4 regions of the Pantoea sp. RCC30.1 genome follow, and region 3 is predicted to be linked to each of the others. Evidence: predicted binding sites of a transcription regulator. Region 3 holds the regulator's gene; each other region holds the start of a gene.
What was found. The regulator sigma-54, encoded in region 3, starts transcription at its own class of promoters, with help from an activator protein. The targets are predictions, from matches to a motif close to GTTGGCACANNTTTCGCTNT.

Region 1: the regulator sigma-54 is predicted to act here: its motif matches at 2,122-2,141, upstream of glnA (glutamate--ammonia ligase).
Region 2: the regulator sigma-54 is predicted to act here: its motif matches at 2,701-2,720, upstream of glnK (P-II family nitrogen regulator).
Region 4: the regulator sigma-54 is predicted to act here: its motif matches at 2,033-2,052, upstream of AC2LB6_RS08885 (gamma-glutamyltransferase family protein).

What each region holds. Positions count from the first base shown of each region.
Region 1 is NZ_JBXUHX010000029.1:9,228-16,444, reverse strand. It holds gene typA (ribosome-dependent GTPase TypA) at 29-1,852, opposite strand; gene glnA (glutamate--ammonia ligase) at 2,291-3,700, shown strand; gene glnL (nitrogen regulation protein NR(II)) at 3,839-4,888, shown strand; gene glnG (nitrogen regulation protein NR(I)) at 4,896-6,305, shown strand; gene hemN (oxygen-independent coproporphyrinogen III oxidase) at 6,347-7,217, opposite strand, start outside.
Region 2 is NZ_JBXUHX010000033.1:2,036-9,252, forward strand. It holds gene tesB (acyl-CoA thioesterase II) at 76-939, shown strand; gene amtB (ammonium transporter AmtB) at 990-2,276, opposite strand; gene glnK (P-II family nitrogen regulator) at 2,311-2,649, opposite strand; gene AC2LB6_RS20760 (SmdB family multidrug efflux ABC transporter permease/ATP-binding protein) at 2,907-4,682, opposite strand; gene AC2LB6_RS20765 (SmdA family multidrug ABC transporter permease/ATP-binding protein) at 4,675-6,444, opposite strand; gene AC2LB6_RS20770 (Lrp/AsnC family transcriptional regulator) at 6,469-6,930, opposite strand; gene AC2LB6_RS20775 (PLP-dependent cysteine synthase family protein) at 7,047-7,217, shown strand, end outside.
Region 3 is NZ_JBXUHX010000019.1:27,718-34,934, reverse strand. It holds gene lptC (LPS export ABC transporter periplasmic protein LptC) at 1-223, shown strand, start outside; gene lptA (lipopolysaccharide ABC transporter substrate-binding protein LptA) at 198-749, shown strand; gene lptB (LPS export ABC transporter ATP-binding protein) at 755-1,480, shown strand; gene rpoN (RNA polymerase factor sigma-54) at 1,529-2,962, shown strand; gene hpf (ribosome hibernation promoting factor) at 2,984-3,271, shown strand; gene ptsN (PTS IIA-like nitrogen regulatory protein PtsN) at 3,423-3,902, shown strand; gene rapZ (RNase adapter RapZ) at 3,950-4,804, shown strand; gene npr (PTS phosphocarrier protein NPr) at 4,801-5,073, shown strand; gene mtgA (monofunctional biosynthetic peptidoglycan transglycosylase) at 5,077-5,796, opposite strand; gene arcB (aerobic respiration two-component sensor histidine kinase ArcB) at 6,684-7,217, opposite strand, start outside.
Region 4 is NZ_JBXUHX010000007.1:131,972-139,188, forward strand. It holds gene AC2LB6_RS08870 (amino acid ABC transporter permease) at 1-122, opposite strand, end outside; gene AC2LB6_RS08875 (transporter substrate-binding domain-containing protein) at 133-918, opposite strand; gene hpxU (MurR/RpiR family transcriptional regulator HpxU) at 1,110-1,949, opposite strand; gene AC2LB6_RS08885 (gamma-glutamyltransferase family protein) at 2,088-3,674, shown strand; gene hpxX (oxalurate catabolism protein HpxX) at 3,687-3,869, shown strand; gene AC2LB6_RS08895 (AtzE family amidohydrolase) at 3,866-5,263, shown strand; gene hpxZ (oxalurate catabolism protein HpxZ) at 5,263-5,643, shown strand; gene puuE (allantoinase PuuE) at 5,693-6,646, opposite strand; gene hpxA (allantoin racemase) at 6,679-7,217, opposite strand, start outside.

The DNA.
Region 1 (7,217 bases), on a different contig from region 3:
CGGGGCTCTTTATCAGTTAAAGCCGCAATTATGCGTCTTTAGGACCACGTGATGCACGTTTACGGTCGTTTTCAGTCAGGTGGCGTTTACGGATACGCACTGACTGTGGTGTTACTTCTACCAGTTCGTCATCATCGATAAACTCGATCGCCTGCTCAAGGGTCATCTTGATTGGCGGAACCAGAGTCGTTGCTTCATCAGTACCTGAAGCACGCATGTTGGTCAGTTTCTTACCGGTCAGACAGTTAACTGTCAGGTCGTTAGAACGGCTGTGAATACCGATAATCTGGCCTTCATAGACTTCTGCACCGTGACCCAGGAACAGCTTACCGCGGTCCTGCAGGCTGAACAGCGCAAACGCAACTGCTTTACCCTGACCGTTGGAGATCAATACGCCGTTCTGACGCTGGCCCACTTCGCCCGGACGAACGTCATCGTAGTGGCTGAAGGTAGAATAGAGCAGACCGGTACCGGAAGTCATGGTCATGAATTCGTTACGGAAGCCGATCAGGCCACGGCTTGGGATCACGTAGTCGAGACGTACGCGGCCTTTACCATCCGGATCCATGTTTTTCAGATCGCCCTTACGCTCACCCATGGCTTGCATGACTGAACCCTGACTGCTCTCTTCGATATCCAGCGTGACGTTCTCGAATGGCTCTTGTTTACGGCCATCGATTTCACGGAAGATAACTTTCGGACGGGATACCGCCAGCTCGAAACCTTCACGACGCATGTTTTCGATCAGAACAGAGAGGTGAAGTTCACCACGACCTGATACGCGGAAGGCGTCAGAATCTTCGGTTTCTTCAACACGCAGAGCCACGTTGTGAACCAGTTCTTTGTTCAGACGCTCAAGGATCTGACGTGAAGTCACGTACTTACCTTCTTTACCGCAGAACGGTGAGGTGTTGACGTTAAAGAACATGGTTACGGTTGGCTCATCGACGCTCAGTGCTGGCAGCGCCTGCACGTTCTGTGGATCACAGATAGTGTCAGAGATGTTCAGCTCGCCCAGACCGGTGATAGCAATGATATCGCCCGCTTCTGCCAGATCGCTGTCGATACGCTCAAGACCCAGGTGAGTCAGGACTTTACCGACTTTACCGTTACGGGTTTTGCCTTCGCTATCGATAATAGTGACTTGCTGGTTAGGCTTAACTTTACCGCGCTTGATACGACCGATACCGATCACGCCCAGGTAGTTGTTGTAGTCCAGCTGAGAGATTTGCATCTGCAGTGGGGCATCAGCCTCAACCTGCGGAGGCGCAACGTGGTCAACGATTGCCTGGTACAGCGGGGTCATATCGTCAGCCATGTCGGTGTGCTCAAGACCTGCAATACCATTCAGCGCGGAGGCGAAAATGATAGGGAAGTCGAGCTGCTCGTCAGTGGCATCCAGGTTTACGAACAGGTCAAAAACCTGATCAACAACCCAATCCGGACGCGCACCAGGGCGGTCTACTTTGTTGATAACCACAATCGGCTTCAGACCATGCGCGAACGCTTTTTTGGTCACGAAGCGGGTTTGCGGCATAGGGCCATCCATCGCATCTACAACCAGCAGCACCGAGTCCACCATGGACATGACGCGCTCAACTTCACCACCGAAGTCGGCGTGTCCTGGGGTATCAACGATGTTGATACGGTAGTCATTCCACTTAATGGCGGTGTTTTTTGCGAGGATGGTAATCCCACGCTCTTTCTCCAAATCATTGGAGTCCATCACGCGCTCTGTTGCTTCGGTACGGGCATCAAATGTACCGGATTGTTGCAGCAGTTTGTCAACCAGGGTGGTCTTTCCATGGTCAACGTGCGCGATGATGGCGATGTTACGCAAATTTTCGATCACAGCTTTGCCTCAGGCATTAGAAATAGCGCGTTATTGTACACTGATTAAGCGGAAGACTGAACACCATCACACTTTTCACTGAAAGTTTATTGAATAGACGCAAATTTGCCCTGTTCCCGGTGCAGAAAATGCACTAAGTTGGTCTTATGCACCAAAATAGTGCCTTAAGATCGCCATAAAGCACCACCATGGTGCAACGAAACCACGGTGGTGCAGCCGCTTTATGACAAAAAGGTGCAGCACAAGGCGATTTAAGCAACATCGGGAAAGTTGGCACAGAATTCGCTTTATCTAAATCAAGCGTAAACGCCAGTCAGATGTCGGTTGAAGAGCGTGCCGGAAGATGTTGGTCAGGGAGTTGTTTTCCCGCAACGGATTCCGGAAACGACGTTTCCTCGCCATGTAGATAATGAAAGACCATTTCCAGGAGAGTTGAGTATGTCCGCTGAACACGTTCTCTCGATGATGAACGAGCATGAAGTTAAGTTTGTTGACCTGCGTTTTACCGATACCAAAGGTAAAGAACAGCACGTTACGATCCCTGCTCACCAGGTTAATGCTGACTTCTTCGAAGAAGGCAAAATGTTCGATGGTTCGTCTATTGGCGGCTGGAAAGGCATTAATGAATCAGACATGGTGCTGATGCCTGACGCCACTACGGCGGTCATGGATCCTTTCTTCGAAGATTCTACACTGATCATCCGTTGTGACATTCTTGAGCCAGGCACCATGCAGGGCTACGACCGCGATCCACGTTCTATCGCTAAGCGCGCTGAAGATTACCTGCGCTCTTCCGGCATCGCGGATACCGTGCTGTTTGGACCAGAACCAGAATTCTTCCTGTTCGATGACATCCGTTTCGGTTCATCAACGTCCGGTTCACATGTGGCTATCGACGATATCGAAGCGGCATGGAACACCGGTAAAGAGTATGAAGGCGGTAACAAAGGTCACCGTCCAGGTCTGAAAGGCGGCTACTTCCCGGTTCCACCAGTCGACTCATCACAGGACATCCGTTCTGCCATGTGTCTGACAATGGAGCAGATGGGCCTGGTGGTTGAAGCGCATCACCACGAAGTGGCGACTGCGGGTCAGAACGAAGTGGCAACCCGCTTCAATACCATGACCAAAAAAGCCGACGAAATTCAGATCTACAAATATGTCGTCCACAACGTTGCGCACGCTTATGGTAAAACCGCGACCTTTATGCCGAAGCCAATGTTTGGCGACAACGGTTCGGGCATGCACTGCCATATGTCACTCTCTAAAGGTGGCCAGAACCTGTTTGCTGGCGATAAGTACGGCGGCCTGTCTGAAATGGCGCTGTTCTACATCGGCGGCATCATCAAGCATGCTAAAGCGATTAACGCCCTGGCGAACCCGACCACCAACTCTTACAAGCGTCTGGTCCCGGGTTATGAAGCACCTGTTATGCTGGCTTACTCTGCCCGTAACCGTTCAGCTTCAATCCGCATCCCGGTTGTTGCCAGCCCGAAAGCCCGTCGTATCGAAGCACGCTTCCCGGACCCAGCGGCTAACCCATATCTGGCGTTCACCGCACTGCTGATGGCTGGCCTGGATGGCATCATCAACAAAATCCATCCTGGCGATGCTATGGATAAGAACCTGTATGACCTGCCGCCGGAAGAAGAAGCTGAGATTCCAAAAGTTGCAGGCTCTCTGGAAGAAGCGCTGAATGCACTGAACGAAGATCGCGAGTTCCTGACCCGCGGTGGTGTATTCACTGACGAATCGATCGATGCTTACATCGAACTGCGTAAAGCAGAGATGGATCGCGTTCGCATGACGCCACACCCGGTTGAGTTCGAGCTTTACTACAGCGTTTAACTGGTCAAACGATTTTGTTGCCGTGGAAACTTTTAGCCCATCTTCGGATGGGCTTTTTTCTCCGCGAATTCACCGTTCATTCGCCCTCCTTTCGGCTTTAAGACTAAAATGCACCGGGTTGGTGCAGAGGAACGTTTTATGGCAACTGGCTCTCTGCCCGATGCAGGGCAGATTCTCAACGCTTTAATCAACAGTATTTTGTTGGTGGATAACGATCTGGTTATTCATTACGCCAACCCGGCGGCGCAGCAATTACTGGCGCAAAGCTCACGCAAACTGTTCGGCACGCCGTTACCGGAATTAACTGGCTACTTTTCGCTGAATATCGAGGTGATGCGAGAGAGTCTTGAGGCTGGCCAGGGATTTACTGACAGTGAGGTCACGCTGGTGGTAGATGGTCGCGCACACATTATGTCGCTGACCGCCCAGCGGTTACCCGATGGCTTAATTCTGATGGAGATGGCGCCGATGGATAATCAGCGTCGCCTCAGTCAGGAGCAGTTACAGCACGCCCAGCAGGTGGCCGCTCGCGATCTGGTTCGCGGCCTGGCCCATGAGATTAAAAATCCGCTGGGCGGATTGCGCGGCGCGGCACAGCTTTTATCCCGCGCCCTGCCCGATCCCTCGCTGAACGAATACACCAAAGTGATTATTGAACAGGCCGACCGGTTGCGGAATCTCGTTGATCGTCTGTTAGGGCCGCAGCAGCCGGGCATGCACATCACGCAGAGCATTCATCAGGTCGCTGAACGAGTGGTGAATCTGGTTTCGATGGAGCTGCCGGAGAACGTCTCGCTGGTGCGGGATTATGATCCCAGCCTGCCGGAACTGCCGCACGACCCCGACCAGATCGAACAGGTGCTGCTTAACGTGGTGCGCAATGCGCTTCAGGCGCTGGGCGACGACGGCGGCACCATTATTATCCGCACCCGCACGGCTTTCCAGCTGACGCTGCACGGCACGCGTTATCGCCTGGTGGCACGTATAGATATTGAAGATGATGGCCCCGGCATTCCGGCCCAGCTGCAGGATACGCTGTTTTATCCGATGGTCAGCGGACGTGAAGGCGGAACCGGTTTAGGCCTCTCCATCGCCCGTAGCCTGATTGATCAACATTCAGGAAAAATAGAATTTAACAGTTGGCCAGGACACACCGAGTTTTCGGTTTACCTGCCTATTCGCCAGTGAGGTTTCTATGCAACGAGGGATAGTCTGGATCGTCGATGACGATAGCTCCATCCGCTGGGTGCTTGAACGCGCGCTCACTGGAGCCGGTTTGAGCTGTGCGACTTTTGATAGCGCAAGCGAGGTGCTGGATGCCCTCTCGACCAAAACCCCGGACGTTTTACTGTCAGACATTCGCATGCCGGGTATGGATGGCCTGGCACTGCTGAAGCAGATAAAACAGCGGCATCCAATGCTTCCGGTCATCATAATGACAGCGCATTCGGATCTGGACGCCGCCGTCAGTGCCTATCAGCAGGGTGCATTCGATTACCTGCCTAAACCGTTCGATATCGACGAAGCGGTTGCGCTGGTAGAACGAGCTATAAGCCACTATCAGGAGCAGCAGCAACCGCGTAATCAGCCGGTCAGCGGACCGACCACCGATATCATCGGTGAAGCCCCCGCGATGCAGGATGTGTTCCGTATCATCGGACGGTTATCGCGCTCTTCGATCAGTGTGCTGATTAACGGCGAGTCCGGTACCGGTAAAGAGCTGGTGGCCCATGCGCTGCATCGCCACAGCCCCCGTACTAAAGCGCCTTTTATCGCGCTGAACATGGCGGCAATACCCAAAGATTTGATTGAGTCAGAACTGTTTGGTCACGAGAAAGGTGCCTTTACCGGGGCAAACCAGATTCGTCAGGGCCGTTTTGAACAGGCGGATGGCGGCACGCTGTTCCTGGATGAGATTGGTGATATGCCACTGGATGTGCAGACCCGTCTGCTGCGCGTGCTGGCCGATGGTCAGTTCTATCGCGTCGGTGGCTATGCGCCGGTGAAAGTGGATGTGCGTATCATCGCGGCAACCCACCAGAACCTGGAATTACGTGTACAGGAAGGCAAGTTCCGTGAGGATCTGTTCCACCGCCTGAATGTGATTCGTGTGCATTTGCCGCCGCTGCGTGAGCGTCGCGAGGACATCCCGCGTCTGGCGCGTTACTTCCTGCAGGTCGCGGCCCGTGAGCTGGGCGTGGAAGCGAAGATTCTGCATCCGGAAACCGAAACAGCCTTAACCCGGCTGCACTGGTCCGGTAACGTGCGTCAGCTGGAGAACACCTGTCGCTGGCTGACCGTGATGGCTGCGGGTCAGGAAGTATTGATTCAGGACCTGCCTGGGGAGCTGTTTGAATCCAGTACCCCGGAAAATCCAGTGCAGTCGCTGCCTGACAGCTGGGCAACGCTGTTGGCACAGTGGGCCGATCGCGCCCTGCGTTCCGGTCATCAGAATCTGCTCTCGGAAGCACAGCCAGAGATGGAGCGTACGCTGCTCACCACTGCGCTGCGGCATACGCAAGGCCACAAGCAGGAAGCGGCACGTTTACTGGGCTGGGGACGAAATACGCTGACGCGCAAGCTGAAAGAGCTTGGCATGGAATAAGCGGTTCGGTACGGGCTGGCGTGATCTGCCAGCCCGTTTCTTCAGATAACGCGGGAAAACTGCTGCTGACGTGCTTTCTGACGCAGATAGCGATCAAAGCACATACAGATATTGCGGATCAGTAACCGGCCAATCCCCGTCACCTCAAGCCCGCCAGCCGTTTGTACCACCAGCCCGTCAGCGATTAACGGTTTCAGCAGCGCCAGATCCTCAGCAAAATAGTCGCTGAAGCGAATGTTCCATTGCGCTTCTGTCGCGGCAAAATCCAGCGAGAAGTTACAAATCAGTGTCTTAATCACGTCACGCCGCAGACAATCATCATCGGTTAAGGCGATGCCACGCCACAGGCCATTTCCCTGCTGTTCCACACTGCTGTACCAGGTATTCAGGTCTTTCTGGTTCTGCGCATAACTGTCGCCAATCATGCTGATGGCAGAGACGCCAAGCCCCAGTAAGTCACTGTCGCCCTGCGTCGTGTATCCCTGGAAATTGCGATGCAACTGCCCTTCACGCTGCGCGATGGCCAGCTCATCCTGCGGCTTCGCAAAGTGATCCATTCCGATAAACTGGTAGCCCTGCTGAGTCAGCGTCGCGATGGTCTGCTGCAGGATATCCAGCTTTTGCTCAGCGGAGGGCAGTTCATCCTCTTTAATTTTACGCTGCGCCGCGAACATCGCCGGCAGATGCGCATAGTTAAACACGCTAAGGCGATCCGGGCTCAGTGCCAGGACCCGCTCCAGCGTCCAGGCAAAGCTGGCGGGAGTTTGCAGGGGCAAACCATAGATCAGGTCGATGCTGGTTGAACTAAAGCCCTGTTCACGGGCACGCGCCATCAGGGCAAAAATCACCTCTTCGTCCTGCACCCGGTTAACCTGTTCCTGCACCGATTTATTGAAATCCTGCACGCCCATA
Region 2 (7,217 bases), on a different contig from region 3:
AAAACGGAAAGTCTGATTGACGTCAACTGGTCGGATCTTTCACACTGAGCAGGTCACTATATTGAGGAATGCGCCATGAGTCAGGCACTGCAAAATCTGCTGAATTTATTGAATCTGGAAAAACTGGAAGAGGGTTTATATCGCGGCCAGAGCGAAGATCTGGGTCTGCGCCAGGTTTTTGGCGGCCAGGTGGTGGGTCAGGCGCTGTATGCCGCTAAACAAACCGTCCCGGAAGATCGCTTTATCCACTCTTTTCACAGCTATTTTTTGCGGCCCGGCGATAGCCAGAAAGCGATTATTTATGATGTCGAAACACTGCGTGATGGCAAAAGTTTCAGCGCACGTAGGGTCAGCGCCATTCAGAATGGGCAGCCGATTTTTTATATGACCGCCTCGTTCCAGTCACCGGAAAGCGGGTTTGAACATCAGAATCCGATGCCGCAGGTGGCGGGACCCGAAAATCTGTTAACGGAACAGGCAATGGCGCAGAAAATGGCGCATATGCTGCCAGATAAGTTACGCGAGAAATTCATTGCTGAACGACCACTGGAGATCCGTCCGGTACAGATTCACAACCCTCTCCGGGGACATGTGGACAAGCCTGAACGCCAGGTCTGGATTCGTGCTAACGGCCCACTGCCCGCCGACTTGCGTATCCATCAGTACCTGCTCGGCTACGCTTCCGATCTCAACTTCCTGCCGGTCGCGCTCCAGCCGCACGGTAAAGGTTTTTTAGAGCCGGACATGCAGGTCGCCACGATCGACCATTCCATGTGGTTCCACCGCCCGTTCGACTTCACTGAATGGCTGCTCTACAGCGTGGTCAGTACCTCAGCGTCTGGCGCGCGGGGTTTTGTCCGGGGTGAGTTTTATAATCAGCAAGGTGTGCTGGTGGCCTCTACGGTTCAGGAAGGGGTAATGCGTCAGCGCAGCGCATAAAAAAAGGGGGCGATTTCTCGCCCCCGATTATTCTTTTCAGTGCCCACACATTACTGGTTGTAAGCGTTCTCGCCGTGGCTGTTTACATCCAGACCTTCACGTTCATGCTCTTCCGGTACGCGCAGACCGACAATCAGGTCAGCCAGCTTAAAGCCGATGAAGGCGACAACGCCTGACCAGACGATAGTCAGGCCCACGCTGAAGAGCTGAACCCAGACCTGATGGCCCATGGTGACGCCCTGTGCATAGCCAACGCCGCCCAGTGAAGAGGAGGCAAACACGCCTGTCAGGATACAGCCGACAATACCGCAGACGCCGTGCACGCCGAACACATCACAGGGATCATCCACGCGCAGCCATTTTTTCAGGGTGGTTACACCCCACAGTCCTGCCAGCCCGCCGACCAGTCCGATGATTAATGCACCGCCTACGCCGACATAACCGCAGGCTGGAGTAATTGCGACCAGACCGGCAATAAAGCCTGAACAGGCACCCAGCAGCGATGGCTTACCACGTACCGCCCACTCGCCAAAGGTCCATGCCAGTACAGCACCCGCAGTTGCGACGACGGTGTTCAGGAAAGCCAGTGCCGCGATTTCGTTTGCTGCAGATGCAGAACCGGCGTTGAAGCCAAACCAGCCAACATAGAGAATGGCGGTGCCGGTGAAGACCATCGGCAGGTTATGTGGCTTAAAGGCCTCTTTACCAAAGCCAGCACGTTTGCCTACCAGATAAGCACCCACCAGGCCTGCTACAGCAGCGTTGATATGCACCACGGTACCGCCAGCAAAGTCCAGCGCACCATCCTGAGCCAGGAAACCGCCCGCCCACACCATGTGCGCGATAGGTAAATAAGAGAGCGTCAGCCAGACACCGACAAAGATTAGTACCGCAGAGAAGCGGATACGTTCTGCGATGGAGCCGACAATCAGACCCACGGTAATACAGGCAAATGAGGCCTGGAACGCAACATGGATATACTGATAGAAGCTGCCCATTACGGCGGTCAGCTGAATGTTTTTCAGCATGGCCCAGCCAAAGCCGCCAAAGAAGGCGTTGCCTTCACTGAATGCCAGCGAGTAGCCATAGACCACCCACAACACGCAGACCAGCGAGAAGGTGACAGCGACCTGCGTCAGCATCGACAGAACGTTTTTGCCGCGAATCAGACCGCCGTAAAACAGCGCAATACCTGGAATTGACATAAACAGCACCAGTGCGGTGCAAATCATCATAAATGCGTTATCAGCCTTGTCCGCAACGGCAGGCGCAGCCATTGCGAGTGAGGGTAACAGTGCCAGGCTGGTGAGGCCCAACTTAGCTAAAATTTTATTCATTTTTATTCCATCCCATCACAGTACTGAGTCTTAATTACAGAGCGGCTTCATCGGTCTCGCCGGTACGAATACGGATGACGCGCTGCAGTTCAGCCACGAAAATTTTACCGTCGCCAATTTTGCCGGTGTAAGCCGCTTTACTGATGACATCCACCACTTCGTCTAACTGATCGTCAGCAATTGCGATATCAATTTTGACCTTCGGCAGGAAGTTCACGCTGTACTCTGCGCCACGATAAAGCTCTGCATGGCCTTTCTGACGGCCAAAACCTTTCACTTCGGAGACGGTCAGCCCCTGAATGCCGATAGAGGATAAAGCTTCACGTACATCCTCCAGCTTAAATGGCTTAATTACGACGGTAACCAGCTTCATTGGATCCCCTCCAGCGAGTAAATAGGTAATGTTTACGGACACGCAGGGATATAAGCAAAGCCTGTGCCAGAGTGTAAAACTGACGTTAATCAGTTATTCAGGCGAGACGGGGCAAGGGATGTTTTAAAGAAGAGTATAAAGAAAGGGGCCGGATAGCGGGGATTACAGAGGGGGCCTGCACTCCTTTGGTGCTAAAGGCATCAAAGGAGTGCATTTATACAGATTATTCTGATAAAGCTGCGCAAAAAAGGTGCAACTCAGCTTTCAGATGTTACAGGCACGCCCGACGCCAGATCTTCACCTGCCTGTTGCAGCTGATACATCTGCCAGTAACGTCCCTGCAGTGCCAACAGTTGCTGATGAGTGCCCTGCTCAACCACACGACCACGATGCAGCACCAGAATCTTGTCTGCGTCGATGATCGTTGAGAGGCGGTGAGCAATCACCACCAGTGTGCTGTGCTGGCGCAACCTCTCAAGCGTCTGCTGAATCGCCTGCTCGGTGCCGGAGTCGATATTGGCCGTAGCCTCGTCAAGGATCAGTATCTGCGGCAGATCCACCAGCACACGTGCCAACGCCAGCAGTTGCTTCTGTCCGACTGATAGATTATTACCCTGTTCGCCCAGCCGGGTATGAATTCCATCCGGCAAGGCATGTGCCAGCGGTGCAAGCTGCACCTGTTCCAGCACAGTCCAGACAGCCTCCTCGCTGATGTCGCGGCCCAGCCGCACATTCGCTAGCAGCGTATCGGCCAGCACCACCGGATCCTGCTGCACCATCGCAATACCACGGCGCAGCACGGCATGGCTCAGCACGCTAATTGGTCGGTCATCGATACGGATTTCGCCGCGCGTCACGGGGTAATAGCCCATAAGCAGGTTAGCCAGGGTGCTTTTGCCGCTGCCGGTATGACCCACCAGCGCTACGAACTCACGCGGTGCGACCTCAAGATTAATATCACTCAGTACATCGCGGTTTTCACGGTAGGCAAAACTCAGGTTGTTCAGTGTGATACGGCCTGACGCCAGTGGCTGCTGATCGGCACCATACTGCTGCTGCGCTGCATCCATCAGCTCGAAGATACGCTCACCGGAAACCACCGCCTGCTGCAGCATAGATTGCTGCGTAGTCAGTTCAATCAGTGGCTCATTCAGGCGCCCCAGGTAAGTAATAAAGGCATACAGCACCCCGACTTCAAACACGCCTGGCACCGAGAAACTAAAGAGGATCAGCAGCCCGCACAGCACCATCGCTGAGAACAGGCTCAACAGCGGACGCAGTAAAAAACCATCCAGACGCAGCGTTTCCATTCGCGCCAGATAGTGAGAGCGGCTCGCCTCGCCCATCCGCTCACCAAATCGCGCCTGCTGACGAAACTGTTGAATCACGCTCATGCCGCTGATCACTTCGTTAAAGCCGTTATTGATGTCCGCCAGATAGCTGCGAACCCGGCGGGCAATCGGTGTGCTGAAGCGTTGATAGATGAACATCACAATCAGTACCAGCGGGAAGATCATCATTGCTACCAGTGCCATGCGCCAGTCCAGGCTGAACATCGCCACCATCATGGCACCAACCAGTGCGGCGCTGCGCAGCACGGTGGAGACCACCGTGACGTAGAGATCGCGGATCACCTCGGTATCGTTCGTGACGCGCGATATAAGCTGTCCGACCGGCTGGGTATCAAAGGCGCTCAGCGGCTGACAGAGCGCCGCATTCATCACGTCGCTGCGCAACCGCTGGACCACACCGATAGCGGCACGGTTAAACAACAGCGCCTGCCAGTAATGCAGCCCGGCGGCCAGCAGCTGAAGCAGGATAAAACTGATCACCAGTCCGGCAACCAGACCCCAGGGCATCTGATGTTTCGCTACCAGGTTATCGATAAAGTAGCTGACCAGTACCGGGCCGGTCACTTCCGCTGCAGCAGCGATCCACAGCATCCCTACCGCCAGCGACAGGGATTTACGCCATGGCTTGCCATAACTCAGCAAACGCTTAAGGGTTGGCCACAAGCGTGCAGACTTAGCCATGCGGCACTCCTTTTTCATTTTCATCATCATCCAGCGCCGCTTCCAGTTGCTGGTAACGGTACATGTCACGATACCAGCCAGCACTGTCGGTCAGCGTGTCATGATCGCCTCGCTGTGCCACGCTGCCCTGCTGCAGCACCAGAATTTCACTGGCTTCCGTCAGTGCCGACAGGCGGTGCGCGCTGATAATCAGCGTGCGTCCCTGACCCCAGATGCGCAGGTTATGCAGAATTTCGTGTTCGGTACGTCCATCTACTGCGGAGAGCGCGTCATCCAGAATCAGGATTTCGGCATTCAGCAGCAGTGCCCGGGCAATCGAAAGACGCTGCTTCTGTCCACCGGACAGCATCACACCGCGCTCCCCGACTTCCGTTTCATAGCCCTGTGGCAGACGCAGGATATCGTCATGAACGCAGGCCAGCGTGGCCGCATGTTCAATTTCCTGCTGGGTTGCGCCAGGTTTCCCCAGCGCAATATTGTTCGCCACACTGTCTGAGAACAGGAATGGCGTCTGACTGACCACGGCCAGACGGCTGCGCCAGCTGTCGAGCCGCAGTTGCGGCAGCGGGATCTGATGATAGCGGATGTCGCCCTGCTGAATATCGAAGTGGCGCTGAATCAGGCTGAGCAGTGTGCTTTTACCACTGCCGGTTGGCCCACACAGACCCAGCATCTCGCCGGGTTTCAGCTGGAAGCTGACATCGCTTAACACCGGAGCCGCGCTGGCCGGATAGTGAAAGGCGCGAATCGCGACCTGCAGCGTGCCCGGCTCAGGTGGCAGTGACTTTTCGCCATCTTCCACCGCTGGCGCTTCCGCCAGCAGCGCGCCAATTCGGCTCCAGGCGGCACTGCCACGTTCGACAATATTAAACATCCACGCCAGCGCCAGCATCGGCCAGATCATCAGCCCGAGATACATGACAAAGCTGGTGAGTTGTCCCAGCGTCATCTGGTCATGCCATACCAGCCAGCTGCCGCCGCCAATCGCCAGCAGATTTGAGAAGCCGATAGCTATGTAGATAGTGGGATCGAAGCGGGCATCCACCCGCGCCACGCGCAGGTTTTTCTCGCCGGTATCGCGGGCGATGTCGGAAAACTGTTGCGACTGATGCTGTTCAAGGCCAAAGGATTTGATCATCCTGATGCTGGTCAGACTCTCCTGCGTCTGATCGTTAAGGCTGGAGAAGGCCGCCTGCGCCAGTTTGAAGCGGTGATGCAGCTGATTACCGTAGCGGTGGATCACGATGGCCATAATTGGCATCGGCACCAGCGCCAGCAGCGTCAGCTGCCAGCTGATCTGCGTACTCATCACCAGTAGCACCACACAGCCCATGACCAGCGAGTCGACCAGCGTCAGTACCCCTTCCCCGGCCGCGAACACCACCCGATCCACATCGTTAGTGGCGCGCGCAATCAGATCGCCGGTTCGATGACGCAGATAAAAAGCCGGTTGCTGACGACTCAGCTGGCGATAGAAATCTTCGCGCAGCTCAACCGCCAGCTGGTAGGAAGCTCCAAACAGCAGCACACGCCAGACATAGCGCAGCAGATAGACCACCACTGCGGTTGCCAGCATGATCCCAATCCACATCATGATGCGGCTGGTACTCATGTTGTCTCGCGTCACGCCATCGACAATGACCCCGACCACATGCGGCGGCAGCAACTGCAGAATAGCAATGACAATCAGCAGGATGACCGCGCCCAGATAGCGCCGCCACTCCCGCAGAAAATACCAACTTAACTGGCTGAATAATCTCACAACGCTGTTCTCAATCTCAGGCCCTCACGAGGCGACAGGTAAAGCCGTGGTGTATTTAATCTCTTCCATGGCAAAGCTGGAGGTCACATCAATCAGGCCGGGCATCCCGTTCACTAATCGCTTGTAGAACGCATCATAGCTTTTCATATCCGCGACCTGAATGCGCAGCAGGTAATCATACTCGCCTGCCATACGGTAAAAGGCCATGACCTCCGGCATGCTGCTCACCACCGAGACAAAGGCCTGATACCAGTCGCGGCTGTGCTGCTGCGTTTTCACAAACATAAACGCCGTCAGTGACAGTCCGATTTTATCCCCATCCAGCAGCGCCACCCGAGCGCGAATAATGCCATCATCTTCCAGCTTTTTCAGGCGCTTCCAGCAGGGTGTGGTGGTGAGGTTGACGGCATCCGCCAGCGCCTGCAGCGACAACGTACAGTCCTGCTGCAGCAGTGAGAGCAGTTTAAGGTCAGTTTTATCTAACATTGGGAACTCCGAGAGAATCATTTTCTCCATTACCGCGATTTTAGCGGTAATTTTGCAATCTCTTTTTCCTGCACGTGCCATAAAATAGCCGCATCACTCTTTACCGGACGCCTGAGATGCAGACCTGCTGGATTCGCCACGCCATCAACGAAATAAATGCTGATTTTCAACGATCGGCTGAGACCCATTTGATCCGTTTCGATCTGGCGGACTTTCCCGGCATCTGGTTCTATCTGAAAGATGAAAGTACTCATCCCAGTGGCAGTCTTAAACATCGGCTGGCGCGA
Region 3 (7,217 bases):
GCTGAATACGCTGACGCAGGATTCTCAGCTTGAGCGTATCAAAACGGATAACGCGCAGATCAATCTTGTCACTCAGGACGTTACCTCTGATGACCAGGTGACATTGTATGGCCGCAGTTTTAACTCCACCGGCATGAAAATGCGCGGCAATTTACGGACAAAAAACGCCGAGTTAATCGAGAAGGTCAAAACCTCATATGAAATTCAAAATGAACAAAAATAGCCTGAAGCTTTTACTGGCCAGCATGTTGCTGGCAACCAGCGTTCCAGCGCTTGCCCTGACCGGTGACTCGGATAAGCCCGTCAATATTGACTCGCAGAATCAGGCGCTGGATTTGCAGGGCAATGTCGCGACCTTTACCGGCAATGTCATCGTGACGCAGGGTTCAATCAAAATCACGGCGGATAAAGTCGTGGTGACCCGTCCTGGCGGCGACAGCAAGAAAACCATCGTTGATGCCTACGGTAATCCCGCTACCTTCTATCAGATGCAGGACAGCGGCAAGCCGGTTCAGGGCCATGCCTCAAAACTGCACTACGAACTGGCTAACGATTTCGTTGAACTGACCGGCAATGCTTTCATTGAGCAGCAGGACAGCAACATCAAAGGCGATCGTATTACCTATCTGGTAAAAGAGCAGAAAATGCAGGCTTACAGCCAGGGCCAGAACAAGCGCGTCACCACCGTCCTGGTGCCGTCGCAACTTCAGGATAAAGGTTCGTCCAACAGCGGAAAGAAGAGTAACTGATAGCTATGGCCACATTAATCGCAGAAAACCTGGCGAAGGCATATAAAGGCCGTCGCGTGGTAGAAGATGTCAGTCTGCAGGTAAAGTCCGGCGAGATTGTCGGCCTGCTTGGCCCGAACGGGGCCGGTAAGACCACCACCTTTTACATGGTGGTGGGCATTGTCCCGCGTGACGCTGGCCGCATTGTTATTGATGATGAAGATATCAGTATCCTGCCGCTGCATGCGCGTGCGCGTCGTGGCATCGGCTATCTGCCGCAGGAGGCGTCGATTTTCCGTCGCCTCAGCGTCTACGATAACCTGATGGCAGTACTGCAGATTCGTGATGATCTGACCGAAGAGCAACGCCAGGATCGCGCCCGTGAGCTGATGGAAGAGTTCCACATCGAGCACCTGCGCGACAGCATGGGTCAGGCACTTTCAGGTGGTGAGCGACGTCGAGTTGAGATCGCGCGCGCACTGGCTGCTAATCCTAAATTTATCCTGCTGGATGAGCCTTTTGCCGGTGTTGACCCGATCTCCGTTATCGACATCAAGAAAATCATTGAGCATCTGCGTGACAGCGGCCTCGGCGTGCTGATCACCGACCATAACGTGCGTGAAACCTTAGCGGTCTGTGAGCGGGCTTATATCGTCAGCCAGGGACGCCTGATTGCGCACGGAACACCTAATGAAATTCTTGCGGATGAGCAGGTTAAGCGGGTTTATTTGGGTGAAGAGTTCAGACTCTGATAAGGTGTCGTTAATACCGATGTTTACCTGGGAACGATTATCCTGTCTATGAAGCAAGGTTTACAACTCAGGTTCAGCCAACAGCTGGCAATGACTCCACAATTGCAGCAGGCGATTCGTCTGCTGCAACTCTCTACGCTTGAACTCCAGCAGGAGTTACAGCTTGCTCTCGAAAGCAATCCGCTGCTTGAGCAGACTGATCTGCATGAAGAGATCGACTCCCGCGAATCGTCAGAGTCTGAGGCGCTGGATACACGCGAAGCGCTTGAGCAGAAAGAGATGCCCGATGAACTGCCGCTGGATGCCACCTGGGATGAGATCTATACCGCGGGCACGCCTTCCGGCACCGGCACCGATTATCAGGATGATGAGTTACCGGTTTATCAAGGCGAAACCACGCAGTCACTTCAGGACTATCTGATGTGGCAGGTTGGACTGACGCCTTTCAGTGACACCGATCGCGCTATTGCCACCTCTATCGTCGATGCTATTGATGACACCGGATATCTCACCGTTTCGCTTGAGGAGATCCTCGACAGTATCGGCAACGATGAGCTTGAAGCAGATGAAGTTGAAGCGGTGCTGAAACGCATCCAGCGCTTTGATCCTATTGGTGTTGGCGCGCGCGATCTGCGTGACTGTCTGCTGGTTCAGCTGTCGCAATATGCGCCTGAAACGCCAATGCTGGCTGAAGCACGCCTGATCGTCAGCGAACATCTTGACCTGCTGGCAAATCACGATTTCCGCAGCCTGATGCGGGTGACGCGTCTCAAAGAAGAGGTGCTGAAAGAGGCGATGCTGCTGATTCAGTCGCTGGACCCGCGTCCGGGTCAGTCGATTAACACCAGCGAACCGGAATATGTCATTCCCGATGTGCTGGTGCGTAAGGTTGGCAGCCGCTGGACGGTTGAACTCAATGCCGACAGCGTGCCGCGCCTCAAGATTAATCAGCACTATGCGGCAATGGGCGGCGCGACGCGCAACGACAGCGACAGCCAGTTCATTCGCAGCAACCTGCAGGAAGCCCGCTGGCTGATTAAGAGTCTGGAAAGCCGCAATGATACGCTGCTGAAAGTGACGCGCTGCATTGTTGAGCAGCAGCAGGCGTTTTTCGAGCAGGGTGAAGAATTTATGCGTCCGATGGTGCTGGCGGATATCGCCCAGGCTGTTGAGATGCATGAGTCGACCATTTCCCGTGTGACCACGCAGAAGTATTTGCACAGCCCGCGTGGCATTTTTGAACTGAAGTACTTTTTCTCCAGTCACGTCAATACTGAAGGTGGCGGCGAAGCCTCCTCGACGGCGATTCGTGCCCTGGTGAAGAAATTAATTTCGGCGGAAAATCCAGCCAAACCCTTGAGCGACAGTAAACTGACCTCCATGTTATCTGATCAGGGGATTATGGTGGCACGGCGTACCGTCGCCAAATATCGTGAGTCTTTATCCATCCCGCCATCGAACCAGCGTAAGCAACTGGTTTGAAAGAAATGAGAAGGAAGACCTATGCAGCTGAACCTGACCGGGCAACACGTTGAAATCACTGCGCCTCTGCGTGAATTCGTAAACGGTAAATTTGCCAAACTGGAACATTATTTTGAACATATCAATCAGGTCTATATTGTCCTGAAGGTTGAGAAAGTCACTCAGGTGGCGGACGCAACACTACACGTGAATGGTGGCGAGCTGCACGCCACATCAGAAGCGGAAGATATGTATGCGGCAATTGATGGGTTGATCGACAAGCTTGCCCGTCAGCTGACCAAACACAAAGATAAACTGAAAAAACACTAACCTTCACGCTAGCGACGCGCGCCTGGCGCGCAGAGCCGACAGGATGGGGCGGATAATCCGCCCCGTTTTGTCATCTGAGCAAGCGCCGTTTGTCTCGGGCGTTAAGACGCGCTGCGGTGAATGGCCTGGTGAACACGCAAGTGAAACGATAATGAACAACGATCTCACACTGGAATTGAGCACAGTGCTTTCGCCAGACTGCACCCGCAGCGGCGTACACTGCCAGAGCAAAAAACGTGCGCTGGAAATCATCAGCGAACTGGCCGCTAAGCAGCTCAACCTGCCGCACCAGACGCTTTTCGAAGCGATCCTGACCCGCGAACGCATGGGCAGTACCGGTATTGGTAACGGGATAGCCATTCCTCACGGCAAGCTGGAAGAGGATACGCTGCGCGCGGTTGGGGTGTTTATCAGCCTCGAACAGCCGATTGCGTTTGATGCCGTCGACAACCAGCCGGTCGATCTGTTGTTTGCCTTACTGGTCCCGGCTGACCAGTGCAAAACACACCTGCACACCCTGTCACTGGTGGCGAAGCGTCTGGCAGATAAAACGGTCTGCCGTCGTCTGCGTGCTGCGCAGAGTGATGAAGAGCTCTACGCCATTATTACGGAAGTCCAGACAGAGCAGTAACGCGTCTTTACCGGCCTGGAGCCGGTTTTAAAACGGGAGAGAAGGTCATGGTGCTGATGATCGTTAGCGGTCGTTCAGGCTCGGGGAAGTCAGTGGCACTCCGTGCGCTGGAAGATATGGGGTTCTACTGTGTTGATAACCTGCCAGTCGTGCTGCTGCCTGAGTTAGCTAACTCGCTGGCTGAGCGCAATATTTCGGCAGCGGTCAGTATCGACGTGCGTAACATGCCTGAATCCCCGGAAATTTTTGAAACCGCACTGAATAATCTGCCTGACACATTTTCACCTCAGCTGCTGTTCCTCGATGCCGATCGCAACACCCTGATTCGTCGCTACAGCGATACGCGCCGTCTGCATCCCCTCTCCAGCAAAAACCTGTCGCTGGAGAGCGCCATCGATGAAGAGAGCGATCTGCTGGAGCCGCTGCGTTCGCGAGCCGATCTGATCATCGACACCTCAGAGATGTCGGTGCATGAACTGGCCGAGATGCTGCGCACCCGCCTGCTGGGCAAGCGTGAACGCGAGCTGACCATGGTGTTTGAATCCTTTGGCTTCAAGCATGGCATCCCGATTGACGCTGATTATGTGTTTGACGTGCGCTTTCTGCCCAACCCCCACTGGGATCCGAAACTGCGCCCGATGACCGGCCTCGATCGTCCTGTGGCGGCCTTCCTTGATCGTCACACTGAAGTGCATAACTTTATCTACCAGACGCGCAGCTACCTTGAACTCTGGCTGCCGATGCTGGAAACCAATAACCGTAGCTATCTTACCGTGGCGATTGGCTGCACCGGCGGCAAACACCGCTCTGTCTATATCGCAGAACAACTGGCGGATTACTTCCGTTCGCGCGGTAAGAATGTTCAGTCACGCCATCGCACGCTGGAAAAGCGCAAATCATGACCGTCCGACAAACTGTAGAAATAAAAAATAAGCTGGGCATGCACGCCCGTCCGGCCATGAAGTTGTTTGAGCTGGTGCAGAGCTTTGATGCCGAAGTGTTGCTGCGCAATGAGGCGGGTACGGAAGCCGAAGCCAGCAGCGTGATTGCGCTGCTGATGCTCGACTCGGCCAAAGGCGGGCACATTGAGATCGAAGCCAGCGGCCCGGAGGAAGTTCCGGCGCTGGCTGCGGTCATTGAGCTATTTGAAGCGGGCTTCGATGAAGATTAAGGTTTAGTCGAGCTTATTACGCTGCAGGAAGCCCTCGCCGCCCAGCTGGCGCATCTGACGCAGTATCCACTGCTGCCGCTCTCTGACATAACCTGAGGGCGCAGCAGCACGATAACGAATCGGATTAGGCAGTACTGCAGCCAGCAAAGCGGCGTCGGCTGCGGTCAGCCGGCTGGCTGGCTTATGGAAGTAGCGCTGTGAAGCCGCCTCAACGCCAAAGATACCCGGCCCGAATTCTGCAATATTGAGATAGACGGTCAGTATGCGTCGCTTTGTCCAGACCGTCTCAATCCCTACCGTCAGACCCGCCTCCAGACCTTTACGGACCCAGCTGCGACCATCCCAGAGGAACAGATTCTTCGCCGTCTGTTGTGACAGCGTGGACGCCCCGCGCATCCGGTTGTCGCTCTTATCCAGTACGGACTCAATCGCCGCCACATCAAAGCCCCAGTGAGTGGGAAACTTTTGATCTTCTGAGGCGATAACCGCCAGTCCCATCCAGGGCGAAATCTCGTCATGGCCAACCCAGTCTGAATGTGCGACATAACTAAAATCACCGCGTAACCAGGCACCGATCTGTCGTTCAGCCATCACCGCCGAGAACGGTACCGGTAAGAATGAAAAGAGTAAAATCCCCGCCAGCCATACCAACAGCCATACCAACAGCACGCGACCAACAATACGTCTGATACGCTGTCCGACGCTTCCTTTATGCTTGTTCATGCAATCTTCCCATACTTGTTTCAGACGTTAATCAATCACTCATGTAATCACTGCTGTTAAAGCAGTCTTTTTACGATTATCGCTGAAAACGAGGAGGTAGTTTCCAGACTTTATTCAATCATTTTGCATCAAAATGCTGCAACAGTTCGAAATAGTTCAATGACTTCCGAAAAAAAGGAATCGGTTCCATTAATTGAACCTGCTTAGCACCTTTCCAGATAAAAAGTTAATAATCGGTAATAAGCGCCCGCATAAATCATTCGCTATACTTAACTGTTATTTTTTTCTTAATCCAATGCTGTCCAAAGCTTAATCAGAATTATCGCTATAAAGTATAAATAAACAGCGATTAACGGACTCACTTTTGGCTGTTATGGCACCGTTTTTTTCCAGCCGGAACCCTCATGTCAGGAGGAGAAAAAGACAAACTTTTAGATTCTTCTTTATCATTCCAAATCGTTTTGGTTAATTCGTATCATTTCAGGCTGCGCGCGTGCAATATCAGCGTTTTAGCCGCTCTGAAGAGGAAAATGTTAACGCTGGCTCACTTTACTGCTACCCGACCACCGTTTCGCTGTACAGCAGCCTTAAAACTACACGAAAAAAGGCAAAAATGATTAAAATAACAGCAATGCAGCACAGAAATTGATTCCTTACTTGACTGTGTTGCCAAATTAATGTTTTCTGTATTTAAACGCTGCTCAATATCACAAATTTTAATGAATCTTGTCGCATGAGAAGATGAATTTGCTAAGGTGATGACAGTGTTAACCAATACCCTGCGGCTGCATTAATTATTCATATCATAGCGGCCGCAATGATTTCCCTGGTGTTGGCGCAGTATTCGCGCACCCCGGCCTCGGCTGGGGTCATTTTTTTCTGGGGTATCACTTATCCTGCTCTGACACCCAGTCGCGTAATACCTGCACATCGTGTCGCCACTCATGCTTCAGCTCATCAATCCATTCAACGACATTGTCCCACCATGCCGGTAACTCCGGACTCTGAATCTGTTTTGCCAGCATCTGTAAACGCTGCAGCCCGACCGAACCCGCCGCCCCTTTGATTTTATGCCCCTCTTCGGCAATGCCTTTCTGATCGCGCGCCATCAGGTTAGATTCCAGCACCGCAAGATAGTCCGGCATCATCTTTTCAAACATCGTCAGGCTTTGGGTAATCAGGCTCGGGCCAACCAGCTCGATGTACTGTTCCAGCATTGCGACATCCAGCAGCATTCGGGTTTTGTCATCACTGACATCCAGGGTTTCTTCTTCCGGTTCTGCCTGATAATCCCAGTACTTTTTGATCATTGCAGTCAAGGCTGGCACCGCCAGCGGTTTGCTCAGGACGTCATCCATTCCCGCATCGAAATACTCTTTTTTGTCTTTAAGGACATTCGCTGTAAGCGCAACCAGCGGTGG
Region 4 (7,217 bases), on a different contig from region 3:
GCAATGCCCAGCGCCACACCACCGGTCGTCGCCAGCACCGTCAGCTGGATGGTGACCCACAGACCGGAGAGCAGCTCCGGCCAGTAGGGCCACAGGGCGGGAAAGTTAAGTTGCCCGGTCATGAATCCGTCCTCAGGCGCCGAGGTTGGTGGGCAGCGGCGCTTTCAGCCACTCTTCTGACAGTTTATTCAGGGTGCCATCTTTGATGCCCTGCTCAATCAGCTCATTCACTTTCGCTTTCAGCGCAGGCTCATCTTTCTTCAGTCCGATAAAGCAGGGTGAATCTTTCAGCATAAACTGCGCGACGGGCGCTTTGGCCGGATTCTGGCGCGCAATAGCGGCGACGACCAGGTTACCGGTTGCGACATACTGCACCTGACCAGAGAGATACGCAGACAACGTAGTATTGTTATCTTCGTAGCGTTTCACCTGCGCATCTTTCGGGGCGACTTCGCTGAGCACCATATCTTCTACCGCACCGCGTGTGACGCCAATCGACTTGCCGCTCAGAGCCGACGCCGCTTTGATCTCATCGCCTTTCGGACCAAATACGCCCAGGAAAAACGGCGCATAGGCGCGGGTGAAGTCGATCACTTTCTCACGCTCGGCATTTTTACCCATGCTGGAGATAACCAGATCGACCTTGTCGGTTTGCAGATAAGGCACGCGGTTGGCACTGCTGACAGGCACCAACTGCAACTTAAGTTTCATCTGCTTTGCCAGATATTTTGCCGTGTCGATGTCATAACCCTGTGGCTGCAGGTCAGTGCCGACCGAGCCAAACGGCGGGAAGTCCTGCGGCACGGCGACGCGGATGACGCCACGTTTCTGGATGTCCTGCAGTTGATCGGCCAGCGCGCTTCCCGCTTGTGCCATCAGTAATGCCGCTGTCGCAACCGCCATTAAAACTTTTTTCATTATGCACCCCGGTGAGATTAACGTGAAACAAAAGATTCTTTGACATGCAATCTGCAACTAATGTGCCAACCCGGGCGGTAACAAAAAAAGGCTTAAACGGCAGAGAGTTCAGCAGAATTCGGGCGTAATCGGGGCGACTACGCCGAAGAGGCGGTGTTCTGAAATGGGGCAAAGCACCAAAAGGGTGCCTGTTAACGGTGCTCCAGCTCGTCGAACTGCTGATAAAGGTCGGCGATCTGATGAATACGCTGACGTCCCTGAGCCAGCATTTCATGCAGCAGGGCATTGGCGATCAGGTTAACCAGACTCATGGCCGCACTGTAACTGTCAAAGGCGGAAACGCTGTCCAGCGGCGTACAGAGCTGCCAGCGCGCCAGCGCAATTACCGTCTGCGCCTGCGGCTCACATAGCGCCAGCATTGGGACACCGGCAGCCTGCAGCTGCTGCATCAGCGGACGAATGATGCGCGCACGACGACGAAAGGCCATCACAATCACCATGTCATCCGACGTGATATCCACCAGCTCCTCAGCCAGCGTCTGGCCCGGCTGCGGCAGGATATGCACCTGCGCACGCGCCTGCACCAGTTGCTGGCGCAGATGCAGCGCTACCGGATAGGCGTTGCGCATGCCGATGATAAAGATGCGTTTTGCCTGCGCCAGCTGCTGGATAACCTCGTTAAAGTGCCGGGCATCCAGGCTGTTTACCCACTGCGTCAGATTTGCCATCTCCTGCTTGTAGTGGCGCGCCAGCAGCGTATTGCCCTGCACCGCATCACGATTATCGGTCAGCGGCATACCGCTCTGGCGCAGGATGCGTAACTCATCACGCATATCCTTGTACTTTTCGTAGCCCAGTCGCTTAAACAGCCGACTGACCGTGGCTTTCGACACGCCACTGAGCCGCGCCAGCTCGGCGCTGTTGTAGCTGATCAGGTCATCGAAGTGGTCAAACACGAAGTCGGCAATACGCTGCTCCTGCGGAGAGAGCTGGGGATAGTGACTTCTGAGTCGTTCATCAAGCTGTTTCATAAGGCGTCCTGTAACTTTTGTTTCAGCAGAAGCTAGCACAATTTACGCCAGGTTAATCGGCGCTTTGTCAGCCCGGGGTGAAAACTGGAACGGCTCTTGCTTTGTTATGGATTCTGTCACCCGGATAACGAGAAAAAGATGATTCAAAGCAACATGGCCCCGCAGGGGATGGCGGTGACGCCACACCATCTGGCGAGTGAAAGCGCACTCGCGGTGCTGCGTGACGGCGGTAATGCCATTGAAGCGATGGTCGCCGCTGCCGCGACTATCGCCGTGGTCTACCCGCACATGAATGGACTGGGCGGCGACGGTTTCTGGCTGATTCTGCCGCCTGGCGGCGATCCCGTCGCGATCGACGCCAGCGGTGCAGCCGGTTCGCTGGCTCACCGCGATGTCTACGCCGATCATCCGAAGATCCCGCATCGCGGGCCGAAAGCAGCGCTGACCGTGGCCGGAACGGTCAGCGGCTGGCAGGAGGCACTGACGCTCTCTGCGGAGATGGGCACCCCGCCACTGCCGCTGGCTCGTCTGCTGCGTGATGCGATTCGCTACGCCGCCGACGGCATTCCGGTGACCGCTTCACAGAGCGCCGCCACCGCGACGTTCCGCAGTGAGTTGCAGCATCAGCCCGGCTTCAGCGCCAATTTTATGCCCGATGGCGATGTGCCGCAGCCGGGCAGCCGTTTTACCCAGCCCGCACTGGCGAATACCCTGAGCCAGCTCACCGAAGAGGGACTCGACAGTTTTTATCGTGGCCCGCTGGCTCACCATATGGCCGATGAGATGGCCACGCTCGGCATGCCGGTCACGCTAGCCGATCTGCAGCAGCACCGCGCCCGCCGTACGACGCCGCTGCATCTCTCCCACAGCGAAGGCGACATCTGGAATATCACCCCACCGACGCAGGGCATGGTGTCGCTGGCGATCCTCGGCATCACCGATCGTCTGGAGATGGCGGAGGCTGACAGTGCGCAGACGGTGCACCGTATCGTAGAAGCCACCAAGAAAGCCTTTGTGCTGCGCGACAAACACATCACCGATCCGCGTCACGTCACCGAAGATTTGCAGGCGCTGTTGGACAGCGATCACCTTGCCACGCTCGCCAGTCAGATCACCGATGGTGAGGCGGCAGCCTGGGGAAATGGACGCGGACCGGGCGATACGGTCTGGATGGGCGTGATGGACAGCAGCGGTCTTGCCGTCTCCTTTATTCAGAGCATCTACCACGAGTTTGGCAGCGGTGTGGTACTGCCCGGCACGGGCATTACCTGGCAGAACCGTGGCGCGGCGTTCAGCCTCGATCCTGAACATTTGCTGGCGCTGGTGCCCGGCAAGCAGCCGTTCCATACCCTGAATCCTGCCGCCGCACGGCTGAAAGATGGCCGGACAATGGTGTATGGCGCAATGGGCGGAGATGGACAGCCGCAGACTCAGGCGGCGATTTTTACCCGCCATGTGATTCAGGGCCTGCCGTTACAACAGGCGGTCAGTGCGCCGCGCTGGCTGCTGGGCCGGACCTGGGGGCAATCATCAGACTCGCTGAAACTGGAAGGCCGTTTTGACGACGAAACGGTATTGATGCTGCGTCTGTGGGGACATGAGGTGGAGCTGCTGCCGGACTTCAGCGAATCCGTGGGCCATGCGGGCGCCATTGTGCGCCACAGCAACGGCATGTTTGAGGGCGCAAGCGATCCACGCAGTAACGGCAGCGCCGCCGGTTTTTAACAGGAGCGAATCATGAATCAACACGACTGGGCCAGCTACATCGGCCATATGGAGCAGATCCTGCAACTGGAACTGGATGACGCCCGCCGCGCTGAACTGCTGATCCAGCTATCGCGTATCGCGGAGATGGCCGCGCCGCTGATGGCGTTTCCGCTGGACGACCGTCTGGAAGTAGCAGGAGTATACCAGGCATGAGATTAGGTGACATTTCGATTCAGATCCTGCAACGGGCGATCCAGCAGGGTGACGTCAGCGCGCTGGAGGTGGCGAAGAGCACGCTGCAGGCGGTAGAGCAGCATAATCCGGCGCTGAATGCCTGGACGGAAGTGACCGGACCGCGCATGTTAAAAGAGGCCAGCGCGATTGATGCGCAGCGGCAACGCGGCGAAACCCTGCCACCGCTGGCGGGCATCCCGTATGCGGTGAAAAACCTGTTTGATGTGGCGGGTCACAGCACGCTGGCCGGTGCCAGCTTGTTCCGCGATCGCCCTGCGGCATCGGCAGATGCATTTGCCATCGGGAAACTGCGTCACGCTGGCGCACTGCTGTCGGGCATGCTGAATATGGATGCTTACGCCTATGGTTTTACCACCGAAAACAGCCACTATGGTGCGACACACAATCCGCGCGATCTGAGCCGCGTGGCGGGCGGCTCCTCAGGCGGTTCGGCGGCTGCCGTCGCCGCCGGGCTGGTCCACTTTTCGCTTGGCACCGATACTAACGGCTCGATTCGGGTGCCCGCGTCGCTGTGCGGTATTTTTGGTCTTAAGCCCACCTTTGGCCGTCTGTCACGCAGCGGCAGTCATCCGTTTGTCGCCAGTCTTGACCATATCGGTCCGCTGGCACGGCGGGTTGAAGACCTGGCACTGGTTTATGACCTGTTACAGGGCGCAGACCACGCCGATGCGTTTCAGGCCGTTCATCCTTTGGCCACCACGCTACCGGGGCTGTCACAGGGCAGCGAAGGATTACGCTGCGGCGTGCTGGGCGGTTTTTTTGCCCGCTGGTGTGATGAGGATGCCCGCGCTGCCGTCGCGGTGGTTGCGGCAGCGCTTGGGGCACAGGAAGAGGTACTGATGCCGGACGCGGAGCTGGCCCGCTCGGCTGCGTTTATCATGACCGCCGCAGAGGGCGGCAATCACTATCTGCCCGCCCTGCGTCAGATGCCGGAGCAGTTTGAACCGAACTCACGCGAGCGTCTGCTGGCGGGTGCCATGATGCCAGGTGCCTGGTATGTACAGGCGCAGCGTTTCCGTCGCCATTTCCAGCAGCAGGTGTTACCGCTGTTTGATCGCTTCGATGTGCTGATCGCTCCGGCGACCCCCTGCAGCGCGATCACCATCGGTCAGCAAACTCTGACGATTCAGGGTGAATCGCTGCCTGCTAAAGCAAGCATGGGGATGCTGACGCAGCCGATCTCCTTCCTGGGATTGCCGGTCTGTACCGTGCCACTGGCCACCCGAAGTGGCCTGCCGATTGGATTACAGCTTATCGCCCGTCCGTTTAACGAAGAGGCGGTGTTACGCGCCGCCTGGGCACTGGAACAACAAGGCGTTACGATACCGCAAATGAATATGGCAGGAGCCTGATGAACAGAGAGATTAATTTACCGCAGGTGCTCACCGAGGTGACGGCGCAGTTTTATCGCTACGAGCAGGCGCTCGTCAGCAATGACGTGGATGAACTGGATGCGCTGTTCTGGCATGACGCGCGAACCGTTCGTCTCGGCGCGGGTGAGAATCTGTATGGCATTGATGAGATTCGGGCCTTCCGTGCCGCGCGTCCTTCAGCCGGGTTGAACCGGGCGCTGCGAAACACCGTGATTACCACTTTTGGTGAGGATTATGCGGTCTGCAGCACTGAATTTACCCGCACCGGCAGCGATAAGATTGGCCGTCAGCAGCAAACCTGGGTGCGAATGCCCCACGGCTGGTGCATCGTGGCGGCGCAGGTCAGTCTGATGAGCTGACGGCATCCGGCGCTTCGCCCGGTTGAGTGGGGCAAGCGCCGGAACCGGCTTACGGTGCCGGGTGGGTAGCGATCCAGTGGTCAGCAATCTGCTGGCGGGTACAGATCCAGACGTCGTCGTGCTGCTGGATGTGATCGAGGAAGTTCTGCAGCGCGCGGAATTTGCCAGGACGCCCCAGCAGGCGGCAATGCATGCCGATCGACATCATCTTCGGCGCCGTTTCTCCCTCTTCGTACAGCACATCGAAGCTGTCGCGCAGATAGGTAAAGAACTGCTCGGCGGTGTTAAAGCCCTGCGGAGAGGCAAAGCGCATGTCGTTGCACTCCAGAGTGTAGGGGATAATCAGGTGCGGTTTCACCGTGCCATCCTGACAGGTGACCTGGGTCCAGAACGGCAGATCGTCGCCGTAGTAGTCACTGTCGTAGCTGAAACCGCCCTGCTCTACCACCAGCCGACGGGTGTTAGGACTGTCGCGGCCGGTGTACCAACCGGTCGGCGCTTTACCAAACAGATCCACCAGCACATCGACCGCCTGCTGCATATGCTGACGTTCGGTTTTTGCATCCATGCCCTGATAGTGGATCCAGCGCCAGCCGTGGCTGACCACATCATAATCCGCCTGCTTGATCGCCTCGACGACTTCCGGATGACGCGCCAGCGCCATCGCTACGCCAAACACGGTTAGCGGCAGACCGCGTTTCTGGAATTCATTGTGGATGCGCCAGAACCCGGCGCGGGAGCCGTACTCATACAAAGACTCCATCGACATGTGCCGATCGGCATAGCTGGCTGCACCGATGATGTCGGAGAGGAATTGCTCTGAGCCAGCATCGCCATGCAACACGCTGTTTTCTGCGCCCTCTTCGTAGTTCAGAACAAATTGCACCGCCACACGGGCGTTGTTGGGCCAGGCGGCGTGCGGCGGATTAGCGCCATAACCGATTAAATCGCGCGGATAGTTTTTGTTAAAGCTGTACTCTTTCTTCTCTGCAGCGTCAGTCATGACTCCACCTGTTTTGATTCGGGAAAGTTCCGTTAGTTTAGATGCTGAAACGCACCTGAGAGAGGTTTCTGCAAAGGCCAGGCCAGATCGCCATGTTTGCTGGTGCCAAAGCCAAGCGCCACCAGCGACTCGACCATTTTTACCGCCGCACTGACGCCATCGATTACTGGCAGGCCCAGCTCCTGAGTCAGCGAGGCAGCCAGCGTCGCCATCCCGCCACAGCCCAGCACAATCGCCCCGCTGCCATCTTCCCGTTTCGCCTGAATGCAGCGCTGCCGCACTTTTTCCTGCGCCAGGCCGCTGCCATCTTCCAGCGCCAGTACCGGCAGATCAATGGCGTGCAGCGCGGCACAGTGATGAGTAAAGCCATACTGCTGCAACAGATGACGCGCAATCACCAGCGTGCGCGGCAGCGTGGTGACAATGGAGAAACGCGTCGCCAGCAGCGTAGCGGTGTGCATCGCCGCTTCCGCAATGCCAATTACCGGTCCGCTGGCCAGCTCGCGTGCTGCCAGTAAACCCGGATCGCCAAAGCACGCAATCACGTGGCCGCTGACGCCTTGCTCCCTGC